Regions from separate parts of the Alcaligenes ammonioxydans genome, predicted to be linked through region 1. Evidence: riboswitches for the same ligand, from Rfam matches in the RefSeq annotation. Region 1 holds a riboswitch; the other holds the start of a gene.
The links. A riboswitch is a leader RNA that binds a small molecule or an ion and turns the genes downstream of it on or off. The one in region 1 is predicted to bind glycine.

Region 1 (12,309 bases):
GGGCTTGGCCAATGCCCTGGGCCGTGTCGGCACCCGTCTGTATGCCAATACCGGTGCCATTTTGGATGATCTGGACAATGGCACCCTGGATGTCGCCTACAACGTACTAGGCTCGTATGCCCTGGCTCGGCAAAAAGCAGGCTCGGACATTGCCATCATCGTACCCAGCGATTATGTGTCAGTGTTTACCCGCAGCGCCCTGATTCATAAACAAGCTCGCCGCCCCGATCTAGCCGCTGCTTTCATTGATTACCTGCTCTCTCCCCAAGGCCAACAAACCCTCGCCGGCCCAGCCGGATTAGGCTCGCTCAACGCCGTGGAAACGGGCAGCTGGTTCACAAAAACCATTGAAAATCAATCAATTGGAATTATTCAACCGCTTATTCTCAATCCCTCTTTGTTAGTGGGCCTGGACCCCACCCGCCGCCACCGTTTTCTGCAGAACTGGCGACGTCTGGTCACCGACACGCCGGCAAGACCCTAGCCCCTTCCCATCCCCAATGACAGGATGCTGACAGCTAGAGTCCAGACAATGCAATGACACCGATCACCCAAGAAGTCCCGCAACAGGACGGGACTCTGACAACAAGGAGACCCGAATGTCAGCATTTACCCCCCCTAAGCGCCTGAGCCTGCTCGCCCTGTCACTCAGTGCCAGCCTGCTGGCCGGACAAGCGGCCTGGGCTCAGGACGACCAGACTCAAGCAGCGGACAAAGAAGGCAAGGTTATTGTCTACTCGACCACGGACACCAAAGCCGCCGCACCGCTCATTGCCGCGTTTGAGGCCGCCCACCCCAAGATCAAAGTCGAATACCACGACATGAACAGCACCGAGCTGTACAACCGCTACATCAGCGAACAGGCTTCGGGCAGCCACAGTGGCGACCTTGTGTGGAGCTCCTCCATGGACTCGGCTATGCGCCTGGCCACCGACTACGCAGCCCGCTACGACTCCCCTGAAATCCCTGCCCTGCCCAGTTGGGCCGTATGGGAAAACAAGGCGTTTGGCACCACTTACGAGCCGACGGTATTCATCTACAACAACCGTCTTATCAAGCCTGAAGAAGCACCCAAGACGCATGCAGAACTGGCCAGGCTGGTGGAAAGCGACAAGGACCGCTTTCGCAACAAGGTCACTACCTACGACATTGAAAAATCTGCAGTAGGCTATATGCTGGCCGCTCAAGACAGCAAGAAAGGCCAGAGCTACTGGGATTTCATCAAAGGCGTAGGTTCAGCCAATCTGGTACTGCAGTCCTCGACGGGCACCATGATGGAGCGCGTCAGCTCGGGTGAAAACCTGATTGGCTACAACCTGCTGGGTTCATATGCGGAGACCCGCGCCGCCAAGGATAAAGCCATCGGGATTGTGTACCCCTCGGACTACACCCTGGTCCTGTCACGCGTGGCGTTCATCAGCAACAAGGCCCAGCACCCCCATGCCGCCCGTGTCTTTCTGGACTACATGTTATCCAAGGACGGACAGGATGTTCTGGCGAACCAATCCGAGCTGGCCTCGATCCGCTCTGACGTGGAAGGCGACAACGATGTGGATGGCCTGACCAAGAAATTGGCAGGGGTAGAACTGACCCCCATCCCGGTGGATTCGTCGCTGCTGGACTTCCTGAAGCAAAAGGAACGCCTGGACTTCATCAAGCAATGGCGCGCTGCGGCCAATAAATAAGACACCTCGTCTGTGAACCGGGTGACGGCCTCGGCCGTCACCCGGCCTTTTACCGCCTGGAATCCTTATCATGCAAGCCTTACGCCTTCGGTGGCAGGCCTGGCCACGCCATGTCGTTGTTCTGATCACGGCATTGGCCATTTATGTGCCGCTTAGCCTGATCATCATCCAAAGCCTGCTATCGGCCCCCTTTTTTGCGACTGACAAGTCTCTGGGGCTGGATGCTTTCCGTTTCATCTTCGACGACCCGGACTTTTACAAAGCACTGGGGAGCGGTTTCATCATGGCCTTTGGCCTGGCCGGTATTTCGATTCCTTTGGGCGGCATCCTGGCCTTCCTGATGGTACGTACCGATTTACCCGGCCGTACCTGGATTGAACCGCTCATTCTGGTCCCGATTTTCGTCTCGCCCATGGTGCTGGGCTTTGGCTATATTGTTGCCGCCGGACCCGTCGGTTTCTTCTCCACCTGGACGCTGGAGCTGATCGGCTTTGTCCCCTGGAGCATTTACTCCTTCACCAGCATTGTCATCATTGCCGGTCTGACGCACGTTCCCCACGCCTATCTGTACATTTCCTCGGCCTTGCGCAGCATGGGCTCGGATGTGGAAGAAGCCGCCCGCAGCGCCGGTGCCAGCCCCTGGCAGGTCATGCGCTCGGTCAGCCTGCCCATGGTGCGTCCCGCCATCCTGTACGCCTGCGTTCTGCTCTTTTTTCTGGGGCTGGAAGTATTTGGTCTGGTGCTGGTGCTCGGCGACCCTGAAGGCCACCTGGTACTGGCCACCTATCTATACAAGCTCACCAACAAGCTCGGCATTCCGTCCTACCACCTGATGGCGGCTGTGGCAGTCGTCCTGATTGCCATGACTATCCCGCTCGTGATGCTGCAACGCCGTCTGATGCGCACCGCCAACCGCTTCGTAACCGTCAAGGGCAAAGCCTCCCAGGCACGTGCCTTGCCGCTGGGCCGCTGGCGCTGGGCAGCTGCAACACTGGTCGGTCTGTGGTTGTTCTTCACCGTCATTGCCCCGGTGGTGGGCGTAGTCTTACGCGCCTTTGTGTCCAACTGGGGGATTGGCGTCTCGCTGATGGACGTGCTCTCCCTGGATGCCTTCCGGCAAGTGTTTGGGCAAGCCAATCTGCTGCGCGCCATTCTGAACTCAGTGGCGATTGGTGTATTTGGCGGCGCCTTGGCCGTCATCTGCTACACCTTCATTGGCCTGGCCATGCACCGCAAGCCAGACGGCATCACCCGCTTTCTGGACTACAGCGTTCTGGTACCCCGTGCCGTCCCCGGTCTACTGGCGGGTCTGGCCTTTTTGTGGATGTTCCTGTTCGTGCCCATGTGGCTGGATCAGTCCCTGGAAAACGGCTACTTGTCGGTCCTGCCCATGGCGGAATGGTTGCAAGGCACGCTCGTCAGTCCGCTGCGCGCCCTGCGCAGCACCATCTTCAGCGTCTGGCTGGCCTACAGCGTGGTCTGGATGGCTTACGGCTTGCGTCTGATCTCCTCCACCCTTTTACAAGTGGGTCCGGAGCTGGAAGAAGCCGCCCGCAGCACGGGAGCGCGTCCCGGTCAGGTAACACGTCAAATCACCTTACCACTGGCAAAGTTCGGCCTGATCGGGTCCTGGTTATTGATGTTCCTGATTTTTGAGCGGGAATACTCTACCGGCGTGTACCTGCTCACACCGGGCACGGAAACCATTGGCTCCATGCTGGTTTCACTATGGGCGACCGGCGCCATCGACATTGTAGCTGCCCTGTCTTTTATCAATATCGTTCTGGTGGTCATTGGCCTGACCATCGCATTGCGCTTCGGAGTAAAACTACGATGACCGAGCTGACTGTAGACAACATTCATCTGGCCTACGACCGCAACCCGGTCCTGAAAGGCGTGTCCATGAGCCTGAACAAAGGTGAGGTGGTTTCCCTGCTGGGGGCCTCGGGTAGTGGCAAAACCACCTTGCTGCGTGCGGTTGCCGGGCTCGAACAGCCCTCCCAAGGGCGTATCGCCATCAATGAGAACGTGCTGTACGACTCGCAAAACCGTATCGACCTGCCCGCCGAGGCGCGCAATCTGGGCCTGGTTTTCCAGTCCTATGCCTTGTGGCCACACATGACCGTGCAGGACAATGTGGCTTATCCGCTCACGCTGCGCAAAACCTCCAAGGCGCAAAGCCGCCAAAGGGTGGACGCCATTTTGGATCAATTGGGGTTGAAAGGCCTGGGCGAGCGCTACCCCAGCCAACTGTCTGGAGGGCAACAGCAGCGTGTGGCCATTGCCCGTGCGCTGATTTACAACCCCCCGGTCATCTTGCTGGATGAGCCACTGTCCAACCTGGATGCCAAGCTGCGTGAAGAGGCCCGCGTGTTCCTGCGCGAACTGATTGTGAAAATGGGCCTGTCCGCTTTGATGGTAACCCATGACCAGGCGGAGGCCATGGCGATTTCGGACCGGATCCTGTTGCTGAATGGTGGCGAAATCGAGCAACAAGGTACCCCGCAAGAGGTCTACAGCAATCCCAAGACCCTGTACACCGCCGAGTTCATGGGCTCGAACAATCATCTGCAAGGCAAGGTTACCGAGCAACGCGATCAACAAACTCGGCTTAGCGGCCCTGGTTGGGAGTTATGGGGCCATGCCGCCGCTCCTCTGAGCGCCGGCCAGCACGCCACCGCCGTGATTCGCGTCGAACAAGTGCAACTGAATGCGCAGCCCGGCCCCGATACGCTGCCACTGCAGCTATCCACCAGCATGTATCTGGGCGACAAGTGGGAGCACGTTTTCCGCATGGCCGACCCGACTGCCGGCACACTGCGAGCTTTCGGACCTGAACCACTGCCCAGTGGCGTGCATCATCTGCAATTGCCGCCCTCCAAACTGTGGATTTACCCCTCCTGATCCATCGCTCCAAACCGGGAGCCGCCCCCCACAGCTCCCGGTTTACCCTGATTGCAAACTTTTGTAAGCGCGGCTAATGTAGTCGCGTCACTACAGGCGGTATGAAAGAGACCTGTTCAGTCAGGCGCCGACGGAGCAACCACCCCGGAATCTCTCAGGCAAAAGGATCGTACCAGCCCGACACTCTGGAGAGCGGCGTTTGACGCCCACCGAAGGAGCCCAGCCAGATGCACAGGTTGGATAAACTCTCAGGTCACAGGACAGATGGGGTATTGCCACTACTCGGTGGTAATTCACCTGTCAGGAGCCTGTTATGTCGCATATTGCCGTCATTGGTGCCGGTATTTCCGGAATCACCACCGCCTACGCCCTTAGTCTGAAGGGCTATCAAGTCACCGTTATTGACCGCCTTCGCTACCCCGCGATGGAAACTTCTTTTGCCAATGGCGGGCAGCTTTCCGCCTGCAATGCCGAGGTCTGGAACAGCCGCAGCACCATTTTCAAAGGCTTGAAATGGATGATGCGCAAGGACGCTCCACTGCTCTTCAACCCCAAGCCAAGCTGGCACAAATACAGCTGGATGGGCCAATTTGTGGGGGCAATTTCCGGTTACGAGCGCAACACGATCGAGACCGTCAAGCTGGCCATTGCCGCTCGCGAAAACTTGTATCAGTGGGCCAAGGACGAAAATATTGATTTCGACCTGGAGCAGCGCGGCATTTTGCATATTTACCACACGCCCGGCGGCTTTGAGTCTGGCAAAAAAGTCAGCCAGCTACTGCAAAAAGGCGGTCTGGAACGCCGTACCGTTACCAACGAAGAAATCCATCAGATCGAACCTGCTCTGCAAGGCACCTATTACGGCGGTTTCTTCACGCCCTCGGACGCCACCGGCGATATTCACAAATACACCCGCGGCTTGGCCGATGCGTGCGCCAAGCGCGGCGTGAAGTTTCTGCAGGATACCGAAGTCCTGGGTATTGATTGCGGCCCACCGCACCGTATCCAGCTCCGTACCGGCGAAGGTGCAGATGCCCACACCCATACGCTGTCCGTGGACTCCCTGGTCGTGTGCGCTGGCGTAGGCAGCCGCCACCTGGCCCGTATGCTGGGCGACTACATCAATATTTATCCCGTCAAGGGCTACTCCATCTCGGTGTACCTGGATACGCCCGAAGCCCAACATGCAGCCCCCTGGGTCAGTTTGCTGGACGAAGAGGCCAAGATTGTGACCAGCCGCCTGGGCAAAGACCGCCTGCGTGTGGCCGGCACCGCGGAATACAACGGGTCCAACAAAGACATACGCGCCGATCGCATCGCCCCGCTGACCAACTGGACACGTCGCAACTTCCACGACGCGGCTACCGACCGTGTCGTACCGTGGGCAGGTTTGCGCCCCATGATGCCGGACATGATGCCGCGCGTAAAAGCGGGCAGCCGTCCTGGCGTGTACTACAACACCGGCCACGGTCACCTGGGCTGGACCCTGTCCGCCGCCACTGCGCAGATCATCACCGAGGTGATTGCCCAGAACGAGCGTCAGTCCGCACCTGCTCAATTTGCCACCAGTCCGGCAACAACTGCTGCACCCGCCGCTGCCCATAACGTTCGTCCAGCAGATACACAAAGCCTTGATCCTGTTCATCGCGAATCACACGACCCGCGGCCTGTGTAATCTTGCGTAGTCCCGGATACAGATAGGTATAGTCATAGGCCCGCCGCTCCCCAAAGAGCCGGGCCATGACTTGCCGCACCGACTCATTGGCCGGGTTGAATTGCGGCAAACCCAAAGTGGCAATAAAAGCACCGATCAAGCGTTTACCGGGTAAATCTACCCCTTCTGAAAACGCCCCCCCCAGCACTGCCAAACCCACTCCCTTGCCGTCCAGCGTAAAGCGGTCCAGAAACTGCGTTCTTTGCTGATCGCTCATACCCGGTTGCTGATGCCAAAGCGGCATATCCGGCCAGCGCTCCTGCAAGGCCTGGCTGACCTGCTCCAGATAATCAAAGCTGCTCAAAAACAAGAGATAGTTGCCCGGCTGCTCCTGATAGGCCTGCCCGACAATATCGCACACCCCGCTCAGGCTTTGCGCCCGGTCGGCATAACGCGTGGACAAACCGGCATATTGACGTACCCGCAACTGCTCGGCTCGATAAGGAGATGCTACGTTCAACTCTGCCGTACTGGGCGGCAGCCCCAAGACATCACGATAAAACTGCGAAGGATTCAACGTGCCGGAGAACAGCACCACGCCGTGCGCATCGCCGTAGCGTTCGGCCAGAAAGGGAGCAGGCACGATATTGCGCAGGTTCAGAAGTACACCATCGCGCTGCGCCAAAATATCAAACAAGGAATGCGAGCCGAACTGCCCGGCCAGGTCCACAAAATACAGTAGCTCGAAATAAAACAGCAGCAAGGGGCTGTCTTGCGGCAGGGGATTCTCCGCTACATAGGCCCCTAAACGGGCAGCCAGATACTCGCACTGCTCCAGCAAGTCCTCCGGGATTTTTTCCAGCCCCCATTGGTCACCGCCTTCCTCGGGTATCAGGTCCTCCATCAAGCGAGTCAATGGAGCGAAATGACGCTTCAAGGCCGAAGGCGCGGCTTTACGTGCCATGCGCAACTGCACTTGCGAGAAGGACGCGGAATACATGGAACGAGCACGTTCTACCAGATTGTGCGCCTCGTCCACCAAGATCGCGCTGCGCCATTGCTGGGCCAGGGTCTGGCTATAGAGCACCGCATGTGAGTCGAAAAAATAGTTGTAGTCGCCCACAATGGCGTCCGCCCAACGCAGCATTTCCTGGCTCAAGTAATAGGGGCAGACCTGGTGTTCGCTAGCCACTTGCTGCAGGCGCTGGCTAGTTAGCATGGGCTGCTCCAGAGCTTGCTGACGGGCCGCGGGAAGCCGGTCGTAAAAGCCTTCGGCCAAGGGACAGGATTGGCCATGGCAGGCTTTATCCGGATGGGGACACTGCTTGTCGCGGGCCACCATTTCCAGCACCCGCCACGCGCCCCCACCATCCGGGCTTAAGCGCTGCAAGGCGTCCAGCGCCATTTGCCGGCCCGAGTTTTTAGCCGTCAGATAAAACAGCTTGTCCAGACCAGCCTCGGGCATGGCTTTCAGGCCCGGGAATAGGACTGCCAAGGTTTTGCCAATACCCGTGGGGGCTTGCGCTAACAGGCACTGTGCATCGCGCTGCGCCCGGAACGCAGCTACAGCCAGTTGCCGCTGACCCGCACGAAACTGTTCAAAGGGAAATTGCAGAGCAGTACAAGCTTGATCGCGCGCCAGCCTGTGTTTTTGCTCCTGCTGCCCCCACGCTACATATGCGTGACATTGCTGCTCAAAAAAGGCCCACAGGTCCGCGCGCTCCAGATACTCGGAAATGCTGGTCTCTTTGTGCTTGTCTACGTGGTAATACACCACGCTGACTGTCATCCCCGGCAAATCGCGTTCCTGGCACAACATGGCAGCATAGACCTTGGCTTGCGCCTGATGCAGGCGTCTATGGTGCCCGGGGATGGCATCAAAAGCACCACGATAGGTTTTCAGCTCTTCCAGGCAATTGCTGACGGGATCAAATCCATCGGCTCGGCCACGCACCAAGAGCCCTTCCATCTCATATGACAGCGGTACTTCGGCTTCATAGTGCTCGGGGCGACGCAGCGTTAACTGCTGATGGCCTAGAATGCCTTCCTGTGCCGTCGCCGCAGGCGTAAAGCGCAAGTCCAGATCCCCGCTGCGGGCGGTAAATTCGCATAAGGCTCGCACGCCTACCGTCCAGGCTTTCATGACGCCTCAGGCCGGGTCACATAGCAGACACGCGCGGGGATGGCGTGCTGCTCGAAATAGCTTAACCAGCGCCGTTGGTTATCTTGCAAACGATCTCCGGGCCCTTTTACTTCTATCAGCTCGTAGCTTTGCTGGGCGGGCATGAAACGCACCAAATCCGGCAGGCCGGCACGGTTATCCCGCCAATCCTGCAAGATACGCGTGAACACGAGCTGCAAATGCTGGGCGGGAATGCAGTGCAAAGCCTGCTCGATCAAGGATTCATCCAAGGCGGGCCAAATCAGCAAGGGACACTGTATGCCGCGCTTTTCCTGCCAGCGTTGCCAGATCACGGTTTTATAGTCTGTACCGTTCAGCACGCTTAAAGACTGATCAAACAAGTTCTGCCTGCGGGACACGAAATCCGGGCTCCCCCAGTCGGCCGGACAGGCCTGATAGGGATGAAAGAAAGCCCCAGGCAAAGGGGCGTAAATGGCATCCCAGCCGAGCAAACCCAGTAAGGCGGGAAACAAAGTGTTTTCTACATAAAAGACCGGTGCCAGAGGGCTGTTCCAATGGGACAGAACCTGCACTTCGACCCGACTGCCATCATCAGGCAGCACCAGGTCGCTGCGTTGTGTACGGCTCGCCGGTTTGCCGGATGGGGCAGTGGGAGGTGCCTCTAGCGCCAGCTTACGACGCAGGCGCGGCAGCATACGTCGTAATTTCTGTGCCTCGCCCTCACTTTCGGGTTGCTCCCAGGCCTGGCAAAACAAGGGCCAGGCATCCTCTTGCTTTTCCTGCCGCTCCAACACCCGTAATTGACGATAACGCGCGCCCGGCCAGCGGGTCTGCGCGTAGGCCTGCTCGGCCAGTGACCACCAGTGTTGTCGCTCGGCTTGCTGGCCCAGCTGAAACACGGTTTTCGCCTTGCGTCGCCGCAACCAGTCACTGTCCGTCTGAATCCTTTGCACCGCGGCAAAGCGCTCTGTCCAGTGCTCAAGATCGGCCTCGTCCGGTGCGTCACGCAGTTCAGACAGGGTTTCATACAAACGCACGTCCTCCTGGTGCCGGAACGCTCGACTGCCTTGATCCAGCGCCACAGCCTCGTAACGATACAGGCCCAGATCACTTAATACGAACTCGGACCAATCCTGGTAATGATTGCCAAAGAACAACAGCTGCAGCCGCTGCGCCCAATGCACCACGGCCGCTGACAAACGCAGCAAGGGAGCCTGCAGTTCTGGCCGCGCGCACCACTGCAAAAAAGGCCGCTCCTGCTCACCCTGGGCCCGAGCTATCCATTGCTGATAATCCGACTTGCGGCCGGCGGCGGGCAGATCATGAAACATACGACGCAATTCAGGCATGGTATGCACGGCAAACAGGGTATCCAGATCCAGCGCAGGATCGATTTCTATGAGTTTGCAGGCGGCCAGTTCCTGCACAGCGGCCTCCAGATCTTCGATTTCGGCATAACGAAGCTTGTCGATACGAAACACCGGGCCTTTGCGCATCAACAATCGCACCAACAGTGCTTGCGCAGACTGAGACGCCTGCGCAAAAGCATGGTCGCACTGGACATGTTCGGGCTCCAGCAAGTCGGCACTGACCTGCTGGACCCACTGCAATACCTGGTGGAAATTATGCAGGTAATAAAACGGAGGAAGCTCGGGCGAAATCATAAGCAGGCTGTGTATATATCCAGCTACTTTAGCATTCCTTTACACCGGGCGCGACTCCAACAAACGCATCCAGTCACGCAGCAAACCGTCCAGGCGTTGTCGCTGCGTCGCATCCAGACCTTGCAGCAGATTTTCCTCGTTGGCCAGATGGTCCACTACCACCGCGTCCACACAGGCCAGCCCAGCCGGACTCAACCGTACCAGGCTGCGACGGGCATCCTCAGGGTCGGCGATACGCTCGATCAGGCCCTGCTTTTCCAGACCGTGCAAACGGTGTGTCATCGTGCCCGAGCTGACCATCAGTGAGGAAAACAAAGCCGTGGGCGCCAAGGTGTAGGGCGGGCCGGAACGGCGCAAACTGGCCAGCACGTCAAACTCACCCAGTTGCAAACCATGACGACGAAAGTTTTCGCCCATTTGCTTTTGAACCAGTTGAAAGCAGCGGGTCATGCGTCCAAGCAGAGCCATTGCATCCAGATTCTGCAGGTCGGGCCGTTGCTCACGCCATTGCTTGACAATCAGGTCGACGGCATCCTGTTCTTCGCTAGTGCTCATGATTTCTCGGTAAAAACATTTATCTTGATATTAAGATAAAACGTCCCTACACTGGCATTTATCTCGACATCAAGACAATTAACCATGACCCGACTTTCTCTCTGGCTGGTGACGGCACTGACCGCACTGGGCCCGGCCATTTGGGGCTCCACCTATATTGTGACTACCGAAATCCTGCCGGCGGATCGCCCTTTTATCGCCGCATTCCTACGCTGTTTTCCAGCCGGTGTGATCCTGCTGTTATGGAGTCGGCGCATGCCCGCCCAAGGGGAATGGGGGCGGACCCTGATTTTGGCCGCCTTGAATATCGGCGCTTTTCAGGCGCTTTTGTTTGTGGCTGCCTATCGCCTGCCGGGCGGGCTGGCTGCCGTTGTGGGCGCCGCTCAACCCTTGGTGGTCATTGCGCTAGCCTGGGCGCTGGAAGGCAAGCGTCCGATCAGCCTGGCTTTAGTCGCTTGTGTGCTTGGCATCGTGGGCATGGGTATTTTGCTGCTCTCGCCGCACAGTCAGTGGGACGCGTGGGGCATGCTTGCGGCGATTGTCGGGGCTTTGTGTATGGCACTGGGCACCTATCTGTCGCATCGCTGGCGAAGCAGCATGCCAATATTGGCGTTCACGGCCTGGCAACTGATGTTGGGCGGATTGATGCTCGCTCCCCTGGCCTTATGGCTGGACCCACCTTTGGATGGTTCCCTGAGCATGATGCAGATCAGCGGCTATCTCTACCTGTGTCTGGTCGGCGCGCTACTGGCCTACACCTTGTGGTTCCGAGGGATTGCAGTCCTGCCATCGGTGGCGGTGTCGTCCCTGGGGCTGCTCAGCCCCTTGACCGCCGTGATACTGGGGTGGCTGATTCTGGGTCAGGCCATGACTGGCACCAGCCTGCTGGGCATGGTGTTGGTGATGGGCAGCGTGCTGGCGGTCCAATGGATCAGCAATCGTCCGCCTGCCCCACGCTCTGAGGGACGTAAAAAAAGCGCCCCTTAGTAAAACCAGCCATGGGCGCACTGCAACGAGTTCACCATCTTGCCACTTCGCCGGAAGCGGCAAGATAGTGACTAGTACCGCTCTTTCAGAACCTGTGCCAGATCAGCGGCAAAACGTTGCGCATCTTTCGCATTCAAACTCGCAAAGCTGACGCGCAAGCCTTGGGCTGGATGGCTCACCCCGAAAACCTGGCCCGAGCGAACCAACCAGCCACGCGCGGCCAGCCCGGCCAGCACAGGCTCGGCTTCCCGGTCCAGGGGTATCCATAGGTTGAACCCTTCTTCGCTATCCCAGAACGGAATGCCCTGCTTTTTCAAGGCCTGCATCAGGTCGGCCCGGGCCTGTACGTAGGCAGCCTGGGCGGCGCGGGTCTGAGCCTTGATCTGGGCGTCCGTCAAGCCGTGTACCACCATTTGCTGCAAGAGGTGACTCACCCATTGCGCCCCCGACGCCAGGCGTTGTGACAAGCGTTCGCTGGTTTGCAGGTCAGACGCCACCAGGGCCACCCGCAAATCAGGCCCCAGTCCCTTGGAGACAGAACGGATCAAGGCCCAACGCAAGTGCTCGGCGGGAATCACATTCCGGTAAGGACTGCTGGCCAGCATCCAGAAATGGTCATCAATCATCAGCAACAGCTCAGGATACTGCTTCAGGATCTGCTCAATCTGCTTGGCCCGGGTACGACTAAGCGAACACCCAGTGGGATTGTGAGCCCGC
Region 2 (12,309 bases), 300 kb from region 1:
CGCGTATATAATAATGAGAATGATTATTGATTATATAAATTGATCGCCTTTTCATGTCCAAGCTGACGGCGGCCTTTCTGGCCCATTATCCGGATCTGATCCGCTATTTGCGCAGGCGCACGCATTGTCCTGAACTGGCACAGGACTGCGCGCATGACACCTGGTTGCGCTTGCTGGAAAAGGGCAAGCAGGTGCAGGCCGATAACCATCGCGCGTATGTATTCAAAGTGGCGGCCAATATCGCTGCAGACTGGTATCGACGCCATACGCGTGAGCAGCGTGCTGTCGACGGGTACGCTTTGAGCATCGCCCATCACCATGCCCCTGATACCTATGAGGAAGTGCTGGCCAAAGAGATCTTGCAGCGTTTAGAGCACGCTTTGATGGCCCAATCCCCCCGCAGCGTGCGTATCTTCATGATGCATCGTTGCGAGGAGCTGAGTTATGCCCAGATTGCCCAAAAGCTGGGTGTCTCCGAAAGTACGATTGAGAAGCATATGATGCGCATCTTGCTGGTGGCCCATCATGTTCTGATGACGACGGCATGAGCGCGCTGCCTGATCCGACCTGGAGCCCAGTCGATGAGGACGCGGCCCGTTGGGTATTGCGCAACGCCCAGGGCAGGCTGCCGCCAGGGGGCAGGGCCGAGTTTGAGGCCTGGTACGCGGCCGATCCCTTGCACGCGCGAACCTACGATGCCCTGGCGGCAAGTTGGCGACGACTGGGGCAGTTGAGGGTGTTGCCGGTCGCGCGCAAGAGAGGCAAGCCTGGTTTCAAGGCCTTGTTGGGGGCCTGTGCAATGGTGGCTGCGTCTTTGCTTGCCTGGCAAACCTGGCAGCAACACGGAACGATCAGCAGCGGGATAGCGTTGACCCGGCTGACTTTGCCAGATGGTTCCTTAGCGATTCTGGACGCGCACACGCGTGTACGTTTGCACTTTGAAAAGGGGCAGCGACACGTTCAGCTGGAGGCGGGCCGGGCCTTTTTCCAGGTAGTGCCGAGCAATGACAAGACAGGTCCCTTTACGGTGGTGGCGGGCCCGGCGCAGGCGACGGCCTTGGGTACACAGTATGAGGTCAGTCTGAACGGCCAGCTCAGCCGCGTTGCGGTTTACGAACACACGGTACGTGTGCAGTGCCACGTTTGCGACACCGCCCAAGCTGTGATCCTGCAGCCCGGTGAGCGTGCCACCGTGACCGGCAGACGGCTGCAGACGCTGAGTTCACCGCCGGGAGAGGCGGACACAGCCCCGGCCTGGACACGCGGCTTGCTCAGTGTTGATGATATGAGTGTGCATGAGTTGGCCCGTCAGTTGGGCCAGTACACGAAGCGCCTTATCTGGGTGGTGAATGAGCGGGCAGGTTCCACCCGTGTGTCCGGGGTGGTGCGAGCTGCTCAACCTGCCGCCGCCTTGAGTCTGTTGCTTGCCGGCAGTGACGTGAGTATCAGGGAATTGCCGGGAGTCATAGTTATTTACTAATGATAGTTATTATCAATTAAAAAATACGATGGCAACCCGGGGTGAGGGGAGACGGATAGCACAGCGTCCTGATAGTAGTTGTTTAAATAGGATGCTCAATCATGAAGTGCGCTTTGCAGTACACGCCGTCTGTTCTTGCCCTGCGCAGGCAAACGCTTGCTGAGATGGCGGCCGACCTCGGTCCCTCGCATCGGCCAGGACGTCTGAAACCGGGACCATTGGTGTTATGGATTGCCAGCATGCTGCTGGTTTTTCCACCTGCACAGGTGCGGGCTGACGACGCTTTGGTGTTGAACATGAGCCCTCAAGCGCTGGCAGACGCGCTTTTGCAGATAGGGCGTCAGGCTCAGGTGGAAATCGCATTCTCACCTGGGCAGGTTCGGGAGAAACAGGCCGTGGCCCTGCAGGGTGAGCTGACGGTCGAGCAGGCACTGGACGATTTGCTGGCCCCCTGGGGGCTGGCCGCGCGTCAGCAGGGGGCGCGTCGTTATACGGTAGTGACGGCGACGGTGCCCAAGGGCTTGTCGGTGCTGGAACCTGTGCGTGTTCAGGGCCAGCGCATCGGCGAACGTGTTTACTCCCGAGGGGATATGGATCAGCGGCCCGCCGGCAATCGGGACGTGTCCAGTTTGCTGGCCGATCACCCCGCGGTGCGTCAGGATGATGCCGCGCAAAGCGGTGTGAATCGAGGTTCCCTGGCGCTGCAAGATATCAGTTTCTACGGGGCCAGCCCTTTTCAGAACCAGTTCCAGATTGACGGCATTAGCGCCACCAACCAGATCGACCCTGCCAGCCGCAATTTGAATCTGCAGGTGGGCAATGTACCGGCCTATGCCCAGGCTTACAACCTGGATACGCACCTGCTGGAAAGCGTGACGGTACTCGATAGTAGTATCCCTGTGGACTATGGTCGTTTCACGGGGGGTGTGGTCGATGCCAGGGTACGTAATCCCCAAGGCGACAACAGTGTCCGGTTTGATTTCAGCTACAACTCCTCGGGGCTGACTGCGCAGAAGATTGCGCCCGAACAAAAGAAGAATTTTGAGGCGGGCAAACCCGGTTTTTCTCCGGTCTGGACCAAACGGTTCACCTCGGCAATGCTTGACGTGGGATGGACACAGGATACGGCAGCCCTGATCCACCTCTCCCGACGTCAGTCCACGATTGATCGGTCCATGCGTGTGCGCCACGATACGGTCTTCACGGATTTGAAGACGCGCTCCATAGACCGGGTCGATAATGGGTTTGTCAAAATTCATACTCGCTGGAGTGCCGACACCGACTCCGCCTTGACCCTCAAGTATGCGGATCGTCGTGAGGATCTGGTGGACTCGGGCAGTTTGGCCGACCAGATTCAGTGGCAGCACCAGCAACAATCCTACGGTCTGGGGTTTGATCTGAACCATGATCTGCGCTGGGGGCAGGCGCGTGTGCAACTGGGTTATGACCAGATGAACAGTTACCGCCATTCTGACGGTACCGACTATATGGTCCACATGATGTATCAGCCCACGGGTCGCCTGGATTACACCTATATCACCGGTGGCTTTGGACAGGAATCGACCGAACAGCGCAATCTGACCTTGAAGTCCCGACTGGAGTTCAAGCCGGTTCAGACCGGGGCAATTGAACATGCCACGTATGCCGGTGTTGAGCTGGCCCATACCCAGGGCGAATTCGTGCGTCAGAAGGATGCTTACGGCGGTAATACTCGCCATTTCAGCAATGGTCAGCCCGATAAGCTGCAGACCTTGAACTACTACCAGGCCGGCAATGTGGGGGTCAGCTATACCGCTGCGTCGGTTTACCTGTCTGATCGTTTGTCATGGCAGCGGCTGGCCCTGACCGGCGGTTTGCGTGTGGACAGGGACAATTATTTCGGCAACACCAATGTGGCGCCACGTACCTTGTTGGAGTGGGATGTGCTCGGGACAGGGGAAACGCGTTTGTCGGGCGGCTGGTCCCGTTATTACGGCATGGACATTCTTGGGACCGCCATGCGTGAGCGCAAGAGCCAATTGCACACCTTGTTAATCACCGGAGGTAATCGGGTAGATCGACCTTCCCATACCGCCTATACGCTTGACGGCTTGCGCACGCCCTATGACGACGAGTGGGCTCTGCGTGTGCAGCAACAGTTGTCAAGCACGGTGGTCGCCGAGTTGGGCTATGTGCGTCGTTATGGCCGCCAACAGGTCTCTATCGAAGGCACGAGCAAAACTGGCTACCTCTACACCAATAAGGGACACGCCAAAACCGATGCCTTCACCTTGAGTGTAAAGAGCATTGCACCCTGGGCGGTGGGGCCGAGTCGATGGACGGCGCATCTGGATATCACCCATCAGCGCAGCAAGCGCAATACCAAACTGGCCGATGGTTATGAGGGCGCCGCCGAGGAGATGGACGACGACATTTACTACAATGGCGACCTGATCCGTCGAGGTGACCGTCCCGTAGGAGATTACAACCTGCCGTGGCGTGTCAGTGCGGGTCTTACAGGAAGGTGGGCATCGTATGGTCTGCAACTTAGTAACCGCATTCATTGGAATGGCGCCCGTAAGGATGTGCATTATCTGGGCCTGAATCGGAGTGACGGGCGGGAAAAATACGAGTCTGGCCGGGTAGGTTCTTACTGGACCTGGGATATGCGTCTGGACTGGGAGCCGACGATGTTCAAAGGCTTGGGCGTGGGGCTGGATGTGCTGAATGTGCTGGACAAGCAAGCGCCTTTGGTGATCAGCACGCCGAACTCGGCAAGCAGCCAGAACCTTTATCGGACAGGAAGAGAGCTGTGGTTGCGCGCTTCGTACCGTTATTGAAGATCAAACGGCGCGGCGTCGTCTGGCTGAGGGTGGCGCTGGGAACCCTGTTGTCCGGTGCGGCCTGCGCGGCCTCTGTGACGACTACGTCCAATGCAGGGGGCGATGATCCCGAGGTGGAGCTTGCCCGCTGGTCGCCCGGTCTGGAAGCGACGTCCCCATCTTGCTGGCAGGAGGGCGAACTTGATGCCGCTTGCCTGCGCACACGCTATGAGCATGTTCCGCGTCAATGGCCGGCCCCTGATATGGATGAGGCAGAGCGGTGGCTGGAGTGGGGGCCGATACCAGGCCCAGGCTCGGACGCACAGCATGAGGCAGCCCAGGATGCCAGTAACAAGCAGATTGTGGCCTTGGGCGCGCGCCTGTTTTTTGATAAGCGGCTCTCGCGTCGGCAACAGATCTCCTGCGCATCCTGTCATCAGCCCGACAAATCATTTAGCGATGGCAAGGCATTGGCGATTGGGGAGGACGGTCTGATGGGCAAGCGTCGTACGCCACCCTTATTCGCTGCGCCATTTGCCAAAGACTTGTTCTGGGATGGTCGGGTGCAGACTTTGCAGGATCAGGTGCTCGGTCCGATTGAAAACCCGGTGGAAATGAATCATGCCTTGCGCGATCTGATTGTGCGCCTGCGCACCTTGGACGATTATCCCCAGGCGTTTCAACAGGCCTTTGGACCGGCCTGGAACGCTGGGGTGGATGCCCAAGGACTGGCACGGGCGCTGGCCGCCTATGTGGTCACCCTTCGACCGGCCGCAACGCGTTTTGACGATTTTCTCGCGGGTAATGTGGCTGCCTTGAATGATCAGGAGCTCACTGGCCTGCACTTGTTTCGCACCAAGGCGCGCTGCATGAACTGCCATAACGGCCCCTTGCTGACGGATAACCGCTTTCACAATATAGGCCTGTCTTTCTATGGACGTCGCTTGCAGGACCTGGGCCGGTTTGAGTGGTCTCGCGACCCGGCCGACCTGGGGCTGTTTCGTACCCCCAGCTTGCGCAACGTCGCGCGGGCGGGGCCCTGGATGCACAATGGCTTGTTCCCGAGTCTGGAGGGTGTCGTACGCATGTACGATGCGGGCATGATCCCTGACGCTGGGCAAGCCGGTCCGTTGATACCACGTAAGTCACCACGCATACGAAAGCTGAATTTGAGTGAGGCGGAAATCCAGGCTTTGTTGGCGTTTTTACAGGTGCTGTGACACGTGTGGCTCAAGAAGCGAGCCGTGGGCCCATAAAAAAACGATAGTGGCAGACCACTATCGTTTGGAGGTAGTTGCCGCGGCGAGGGGTTCCGATTGATCTCAGGACCGGGTTCCTCTGCCACGGCAAGGACGTCGGCTTTATTTCAGGCAGGCTTTGATTTTGTCCAGATCGGGCCCCTCGATGGGACGGCCAAGATTGAACGGCATAGAGGTTTCGCGCCAGTCTTTGTAGTCGTGCAGGTACTCCATCTGGCTGGCATACACCTTGGCGGCATCCGGGTTGCTGCAAGCCATGGCAATCATGACTTCATTGGTGACTTGCTGAATGGTTTTCAGGCTCTCATCGTCCATGCGGTGGATTTCCACCCCGGCTTTCTGAAAGGTGCGCAAGCCTTCGGTCGCTTTCTTTTCAGTAAAAGCGATGGACCACATCATGGTGGCATCGGCTGCGATTTTCAGTTTTTCCTTGGCCGAGTCGCTCAGGGCATCCCAGGCGGCTTTGTTGATCATGACGCCAAAGACGGATGCAGACTGGTGCCAGCCGGGCGTTGTCCAGTGCTTGGTGACTTGATGAAGGCCGGCAGACACATCCACGTTAGGAGTGGAGAATTCGGCGCCTTCGATCACCCCCCGCTCCAGTGACTGATACAGCTCTTGCCCAGCCATGGAAACCTGAGTGCCGCCAATTTTTTCCAGTACCTTGCCTTGCTCCAGTCCGGACAGACGCAGGCGCTTACCCTTGATTTCCTCCAGGTTGCGAATCGGAACGTTGGTATGGAAACCGGATTCATTATTGGTGATGGCGTAGGGGAGGTAGACCATGCCATATTTGCCATAAATCTCGTTATAAAGCTCGGCGCCTCCCCATTCCTTGATCCAGTTGGCGTAGTCCACCGCATTGAATAGACTGGAGTGAGTCCCCAAGGGGGAGAAGGCCGGGTTGCGGCCTGCCCAGTACCCTGGCCAATCAGCCCCTGCCTGAATGGTGCCGGACTCAACGGCACTAAAGACCTCGCCGGTAGGGACAAGGGCGCCGCCTTCGTAGAACTCGATTTTCAGTTCATCTCCAACCAGTTTATTGGCTAGATCGACCCATTTTTTGTCCAGTTCCACCAATTCGATCGAGGCTGGCCAGGTGCTGGTCATGGTCCATTTCTGGGCGGCCTGGCTCAGGCCCGTCATGCCTAGCAAAGCCAGACCGGTCAAGGCGCCAAGTGCCTTTTTTGTCAGTTTCATTATGTCTCCTTGTTGTATTAGGTTCCGTACAGCACGGTGGGTAACCAAGTGGCCAGACCAGGGAAAATGGCCAGCAAGATGCACATCAAAATAATCAGGCCGATAAAGGGGATGACGCCGGTAATGATCTCCATGGTCTTGACCGATTTGGGTGTGATGGCCCGCAAATAGAACAGGGCATAACCGAAAGGCGGGGTCAAAAAGGACGTTTGCAGGACAACCGAAACCAGAATCACAAACCAGAGCAGGCTGATGCCCATCTCCTGCACAATCGGCAGCAGGATGGGGAAAGACAGCAGGACGATGCCGGTCCAGTCCAGAAAGCAGCCCAGAATAAAGATGATCAGCAGCATGACGACGATCAGCAGCCAGGGTTCCATGTCTAAACCGCGCATGATGTCCTGGGCAGCGCCCAAACCGCCGGTGATGTTAAAGACCCCGGTAAAGGCCGTGGCACCGACCACAATGAACAGAATCATGGAGGAGGTGCGACCGGTTTCATACAGGGCATTGAGAAAAATGGACCATTTGAACTTGCCCCGGAAAATCACGATCAGCAAGGACAGCAGCACCCCGATAGCGGAGGCTTCGGTGGCCGTGGCAATGCCGGCCAGCATGGAACCTAAAATGCCCAGAATCAGAAAGATGGGTGGCACGGCTTCCACCAGCAGCATGCGGATCAAGGCGGGCCTGGAGATCTTTTCATCGGGCTCCACGGAAGGGGCGCGTTCAGGATGACGCCAGGCAACAAACACGACCCACAGGGCATAGAGCAGGCCCAGCAGCACGCCAGGAATCAGCGCGCCGGCAAACAGCTCGCCAATCGACAGTGGGGAGTAGCTGGCCATCAGGATCAGCATGATGGACGGCGGGATCAGGATGCCCAGGCAGCCCGAAGCGGCAATCACACCGGTGGTCAACTTGGGGCAATAGCCATAGCGCAGCATGGGGCGCAGTGCCATCATGCCGGTAACCGTAATCGAGGCGCCGATAATGCCGGTGGTGGCTGCCAGCAAGATGGAGATAAATACCACAGCCAGCGCCAGCCCACCCCGAACGCGAGACATCAGCAGGCGCAAGGCCTCAAACATCTTGTCGGTGACTTCTGAGTCGGACAGAAAACGTGCCATCAGAATAAACAGCGGGATGGCAATCAGCGTGTAGTTGTCCAGGACATCGCCGTAAATGCGGTTAACCACAATGCCCAGAACCATGGGTTTGCCCGCCACCAGCGCGCCGATGACAGCCGTGCTGCCCAGAACAAAGGCCAAGGGGTGTCCCATGAACAGCCCCAGCAACAGCAGGCCACCCATGACAAGTGCAATCAATTCAGGCGTCATGGCGGGGGGCGTCCTTCTGACTGAGCAAACGGATAACTTCAGCAATTCCCTGGAGCAGCAGCAAGGCGGCCGCCAGAACCATGGAGAGTTTGAGTGGATAAACAGGTAATTGGACCGCGCCGTAGGTGGTCTCGCCTTGAGCCCAGGAGCGCATGGCAAAGTCATAGCTGCGGGTCAGGAAAACCCAGGCGAAGGGGAAAAAGAAAATCAGGTAACCTGCAATTTCCGTCCATTTGCGGACGGCAGGAGAAAAGCGCTGGATGAGCAGATCGACGCGGACGTGGGCCTGGTGCTTGAGTGCGTAGGCGCCCAACATCAGAAAGTAAAACCCATATAGCTGCTTGGTGACGTCAAAAGTCCAGCGTGTGGGCTGGTTCATCACGTAGCGCATGAAGACTTCGTAAATAATGATGGTGGAAAAAATGATGGCGATAAAGGAAATAAGCTTCCCTATCCATTCATTGAGCGAGTCGATTAGACGTAAAACCATGCTTGTCCCTTTTGTACATTCTTATTGGCTACACATCGGGTTTAGTCTATGAGTAAGCTTTGCCGTGTCACAACTTGGGTTTACCCTTACGTCAACCTGAGAGAAGGCATTAAGGGTAATAAGGTGTAAATGAGGGCGTGTAAAAGGTTTTTCCGTCTGAATCTGTGTTATTGGCGTGAAATATCGGGGGCCTAAAGGGTTGGGGGCTCTCGGCTACCGCTTGTCTGCACATAGAAAAAGCCACCCCAAAGGGTGGCTTTCGAGTGCCGGGCTTCAGCCCTTGCTCCAGGTCTACTCTCCCACGATTGCAGGATGAGAGGTCGTCTGTGGGTGCGGACCTACGCCTGTGGAGCCAGCCCCTGGCTGCGGCAACACGGCCCCTGGCAGGGCCGTGTTGGGCGCAGGGGATCTTAACGGACGCTTTGCGCCGCCAGGCCCAGGGCCAGATGCTGTTTCATGCGTTTCTTGTAGAAAGGCAGGCAGATGAACAGCGCCAGGAACCAGAACGGCGTGGCAATCAGGCCGATCAGGGTTTCTTCTTCCTGGCTGAACAGATAGAGCGCGAAGGCAAAGAAAGCCAGGGTCAGGTAACACATGGGAATCGCAAAGGGCATTTTGTAGCTCGATGCGGCATGGGCTTCGGGGCGAACCCGGCGGTACTTCAGGTAGGTGATCAGGATCACGGCCCAGACAAAGATAAAGCAGATGCTGGCCACGGTGGTCACGATGGTGAACACACGCATGACATCGCCTTCTGCATACAGCAGGAACAGGCTGGACAGCAACAGGGCGCAAGAATAGATCAGGCCATTGCGGGGGGTACCATTGCGCGACAGCTGGCTGAATGCTTCAGGAGCCAGCTTGTTCTTGGACAGACCGTACAACATGCGGCCTGTCGAGAACATGCCGCTGTTGGCCGAGGACAGGGCCGAGGTCAACACCACGAAGTTGATGATGGCAGCGGCTGCACCTACGCCGATCAGCAAGAACATGTTCACAAAGGGGCTCTTGTTGGGGGCCACAATATCCCAGGGAGTGACGGTCATGATGGCGGTCAGGGCCAGCACGTAAAACACAATCACGCGAACGGGAATCTTGTTGATGGCTTTGGGCAGGTTCTTGGCAGGGTCCGCTGTTTCAGCCGAGGCCGTACCCACCAGCTCAATACCCACGAATGCGAAGATGGCGATCTGGAAGGCAGCAAAAAAGCCACCCAGGCCATTGGGGAACATCCCGCCCCGATCCCACAAGTGGGTCAGGCTGGCTTTTTCACCGGTTGGGCCCACAAAGCCGGTAAACAGCAGATACGCACCCACGCCAATCAGGGCCACAATGGCAATAATCTTGACCAGTGCAAACCAGAACTCCAGCTCACCAAATAATTTGGCCGACAGCAGATTAAAGACCAGCAAAAAAGCAATGCAGGCCAGTCCTGGTAACCACAATGGAATATCCGGCCACCAGAATTGGGTATAGCCGGTAATGGCCACAATATCTGCAATCCCAATGACTACCCAGCAAAACCAATAACTCCAGCCCAGAAAATAGCCCATGGTCGGGCCTAGAATATCGGCGGCGAAATCGACAAAAGATTTGTATTCCAGATTATGCAGAAGCAATTCTCCCATTGCCCGCATAACAAAAAACAAAAAGAACCCGATGATCATGTACGTAAACAAGACCGAGGGGCCGGCCAGGCTGATCGTGCGGCCTGATCCCATAAATAGCCCTGTGCCGATAGCGCCTCCAATTGCTATCAGTTGCAGGTGCCGGTTTTTCAACGAGCGCTGCAGTCCAGATGAATGTTGCTGAGACACACTGTTCTCCTGATTTTTATTCGTTCAAATGCGTAATTATGACTGTGCTGCGAGAAAACAAAGGGTACAACCCGTCCTCAAGGACGGTTTTCTTGATACCGATCTAAATATGATGGGGAGCGCACAACAGTCCTCCTTGTTCTGATGACATGAAATGTCAGAACAGACCTGTGTGCGATTAAAAATAGAAATAAAGTAGTGGTGGGTCAGGCGTCCAGAAAAGGCACCTGACTATCTGCTCATAGATAGACTCCGGACAAATAGGTGAACAAAGACCATATGGTCTCTGTACCCCCTCTGTCCGTTTACCTGAGAGCTTATCCATCGGTTCGCGATGGTCCCCTTCGGTGGGCACGGGTGTGCCTCTCTCCAGATGGTCAAAGGTTCAGGATTCTTTTGCCTGAGAGATTCCGGGGTCGTTGCTCCGTCGGCGCTTCATCAATGTGAAGACTCTCACCTGAACCGTTATTGACGCCGCTATTGTATAGACAGGCAAAAAGCGATGACTACTAGCGTTAACCTGTAGTGTTTTAAGACGGGTAATTCTTGTTTCTTGGCCGGTTTTGTGGCTATGTGGGACCGCAGACATGAGGCGCAGAACGCTTGGCAGCTGGGCACTGAAGCGGGCCGATGCGATGCATCAGAGGGTCGACAGGCTTAAGAGCGTTTAGCAAGCGGGTGTCAATGACAAGCAAGGCGTAACGCAAGGGGAGTGACTAAGGTTATGGCGGGTCCTGCTCAAGCCGCAGCTCGCGGCTATGAATCGTGCGACCGAAGTGATGTTTCCACAGCTTGATGCCCATCGCGCCGGATCGATCCAGCGATGAACCCACGGTTAGATCGGTAATCAGGGTGGGATGCAGCCCAGCATCAAACAAGGCAAAACCCGCAGCCAGCACGCAGGTATCGGTCTGAATACCGCAGACCAGAATGCGATCGGCCTGATACTGCCGCAGATACTCCATTGCAGCAGGGCTGGGTGTGTAACCATGCTTGATGAAGATGGCGTCGGCATCGATCAGGCAGCAATCATCGCGCGGCGGACACCAGCCGAGCTGACTGAGGAAAGGGGTTTGGGACTCGTCATGCTGCTCGATCAGCGCCTGCAGCAATGCTAGCCTCAGGAGCGTCGGGCAGCCTGCAGGGTGGTCCATCAAACCCCTATTGAAACACGGGCTCAGGAGTTGGGGCGTGCCCAGACCAGGCGCGAGCCAATCACGATCCCCAGCACCGCCAGCAAGGAGGTGGCGGACAAGGTAGACAGGCCACTCAAGCCCTGGCCGATGGTGCAGCCCAGGGCCAGCACACCGCCTACGCCCATCAGGGTGCCGCCGGTCATGGCACGCAGCATGTGGCGCGGTGATTCAAAGCCTTCCAGTTTCCAGCGTCGGCGCAGCAGAGCACTCAGGCAGGAACCGGCCAGCACACCCGCCACCATCAGGATGGTAAAGCGTGGACTCATGCCGGTGGAGATCATGGCGTATTGAATACTTTCCCCAATCGGGGCCACAAAGCTCAGCGAGCTGACGGGCACAGGCTCGAAGGGGTCATCGCCCAGCCAACCGGTGGTCAGCCAGCCTGCTACGATCAGCAGCCCGATAAAGGCGCCTGCCAGCAGATCACTCAGCCGCTGGCCGTCCAGACGGGGGCGCAGGGAAAAGGCGATTAAAGCGGCAACGAGCAGCGCAATGACGATGGATCGTACGGGGCCTGCGGGCAGGGTGACGGCAGGCAGGGTGATGCTGCTGACTTGGGCGAGGTTCATGCGTAGCGGGGCCAGCAGTCCGGTCAAGGTCATGTAAGCGGCGATACCCAGGCATAACAGCACTACAAAAGAGCGCAAATTACCTTGCCCCAACAGAATCAGAGCGCGGGCACCGCAGCCATTGGCCAAGGTCATTCCTATACCAAACAGCACGCCA

Region 2: another riboswitch for glycine. It lies ahead of FE795_RS06225 (amino acid permease); the one in region 1 lies ahead of FE795_RS17260 (D-amino acid dehydrogenase).

What each region holds. Positions count from the first base shown of each region.
Region 1 is NZ_CP049362.1:1,669,215-1,681,523, reverse strand. It holds gene FE795_RS07600 (sensor histidine kinase) at 1-484, shown strand, start outside; gene FE795_RS07595 (ABC transporter substrate-binding protein) at 600-1,685, shown strand; gene FE795_RS07590 (ABC transporter permease) at 1,756-3,522, shown strand; gene FE795_RS07585 (ABC transporter ATP-binding protein) at 3,519-4,589, shown strand; glycine riboswitch at 4,682-4,769, shown strand; glycine riboswitch at 4,774-4,854, shown strand; gene FE795_RS17260 (D-amino acid dehydrogenase) at 4,903-6,264, shown strand; partial or broken gene FE795_RS17255 (ATP-dependent DNA helicase) at 6,209-7,585, opposite strand; gene FE795_RS07575 (VRR-NUC domain-containing protein) at 8,383-10,050, opposite strand; gene FE795_RS07570 (MarR family winged helix-turn-helix transcriptional regulator) at 10,090-10,605, opposite strand; gene FE795_RS07565 (DMT family transporter) at 10,690-11,592, shown strand; gene FE795_RS07560 (aminotransferase class I/II-fold pyridoxal phosphate-dependent enzyme) at 11,664-12,309, opposite strand, start outside.
Region 2 is NZ_CP049362.1:1,370,577-1,382,885, forward strand. It holds gene FE795_RS06190 (RNA polymerase sigma factor) at 54-548, shown strand; gene FE795_RS06195 (FecR family protein) at 545-1,480, shown strand; gene FE795_RS06200 (secretin and TonB N-terminal domain-containing protein) at 1,582-4,299, shown strand; gene FE795_RS06205 (cytochrome-c peroxidase) at 4,272-5,501, shown strand; gene dctP (TRAP transporter substrate-binding protein DctP) at 5,643-6,740, opposite strand; gene FE795_RS06215 (TRAP transporter large permease) at 6,758-8,080, opposite strand; gene FE795_RS06220 (TRAP transporter small permease subunit) at 8,070-8,570, opposite strand; gene FE795_RS06225 (amino acid permease) at 8,981-10,351, opposite strand; glycine riboswitch at 10,766-10,855, opposite strand; gene FE795_RS06230 (isochorismatase family protein) at 11,110-11,541, opposite strand; gene FE795_RS06235 (YeeE/YedE family protein) at 11,565-12,309, opposite strand, start outside.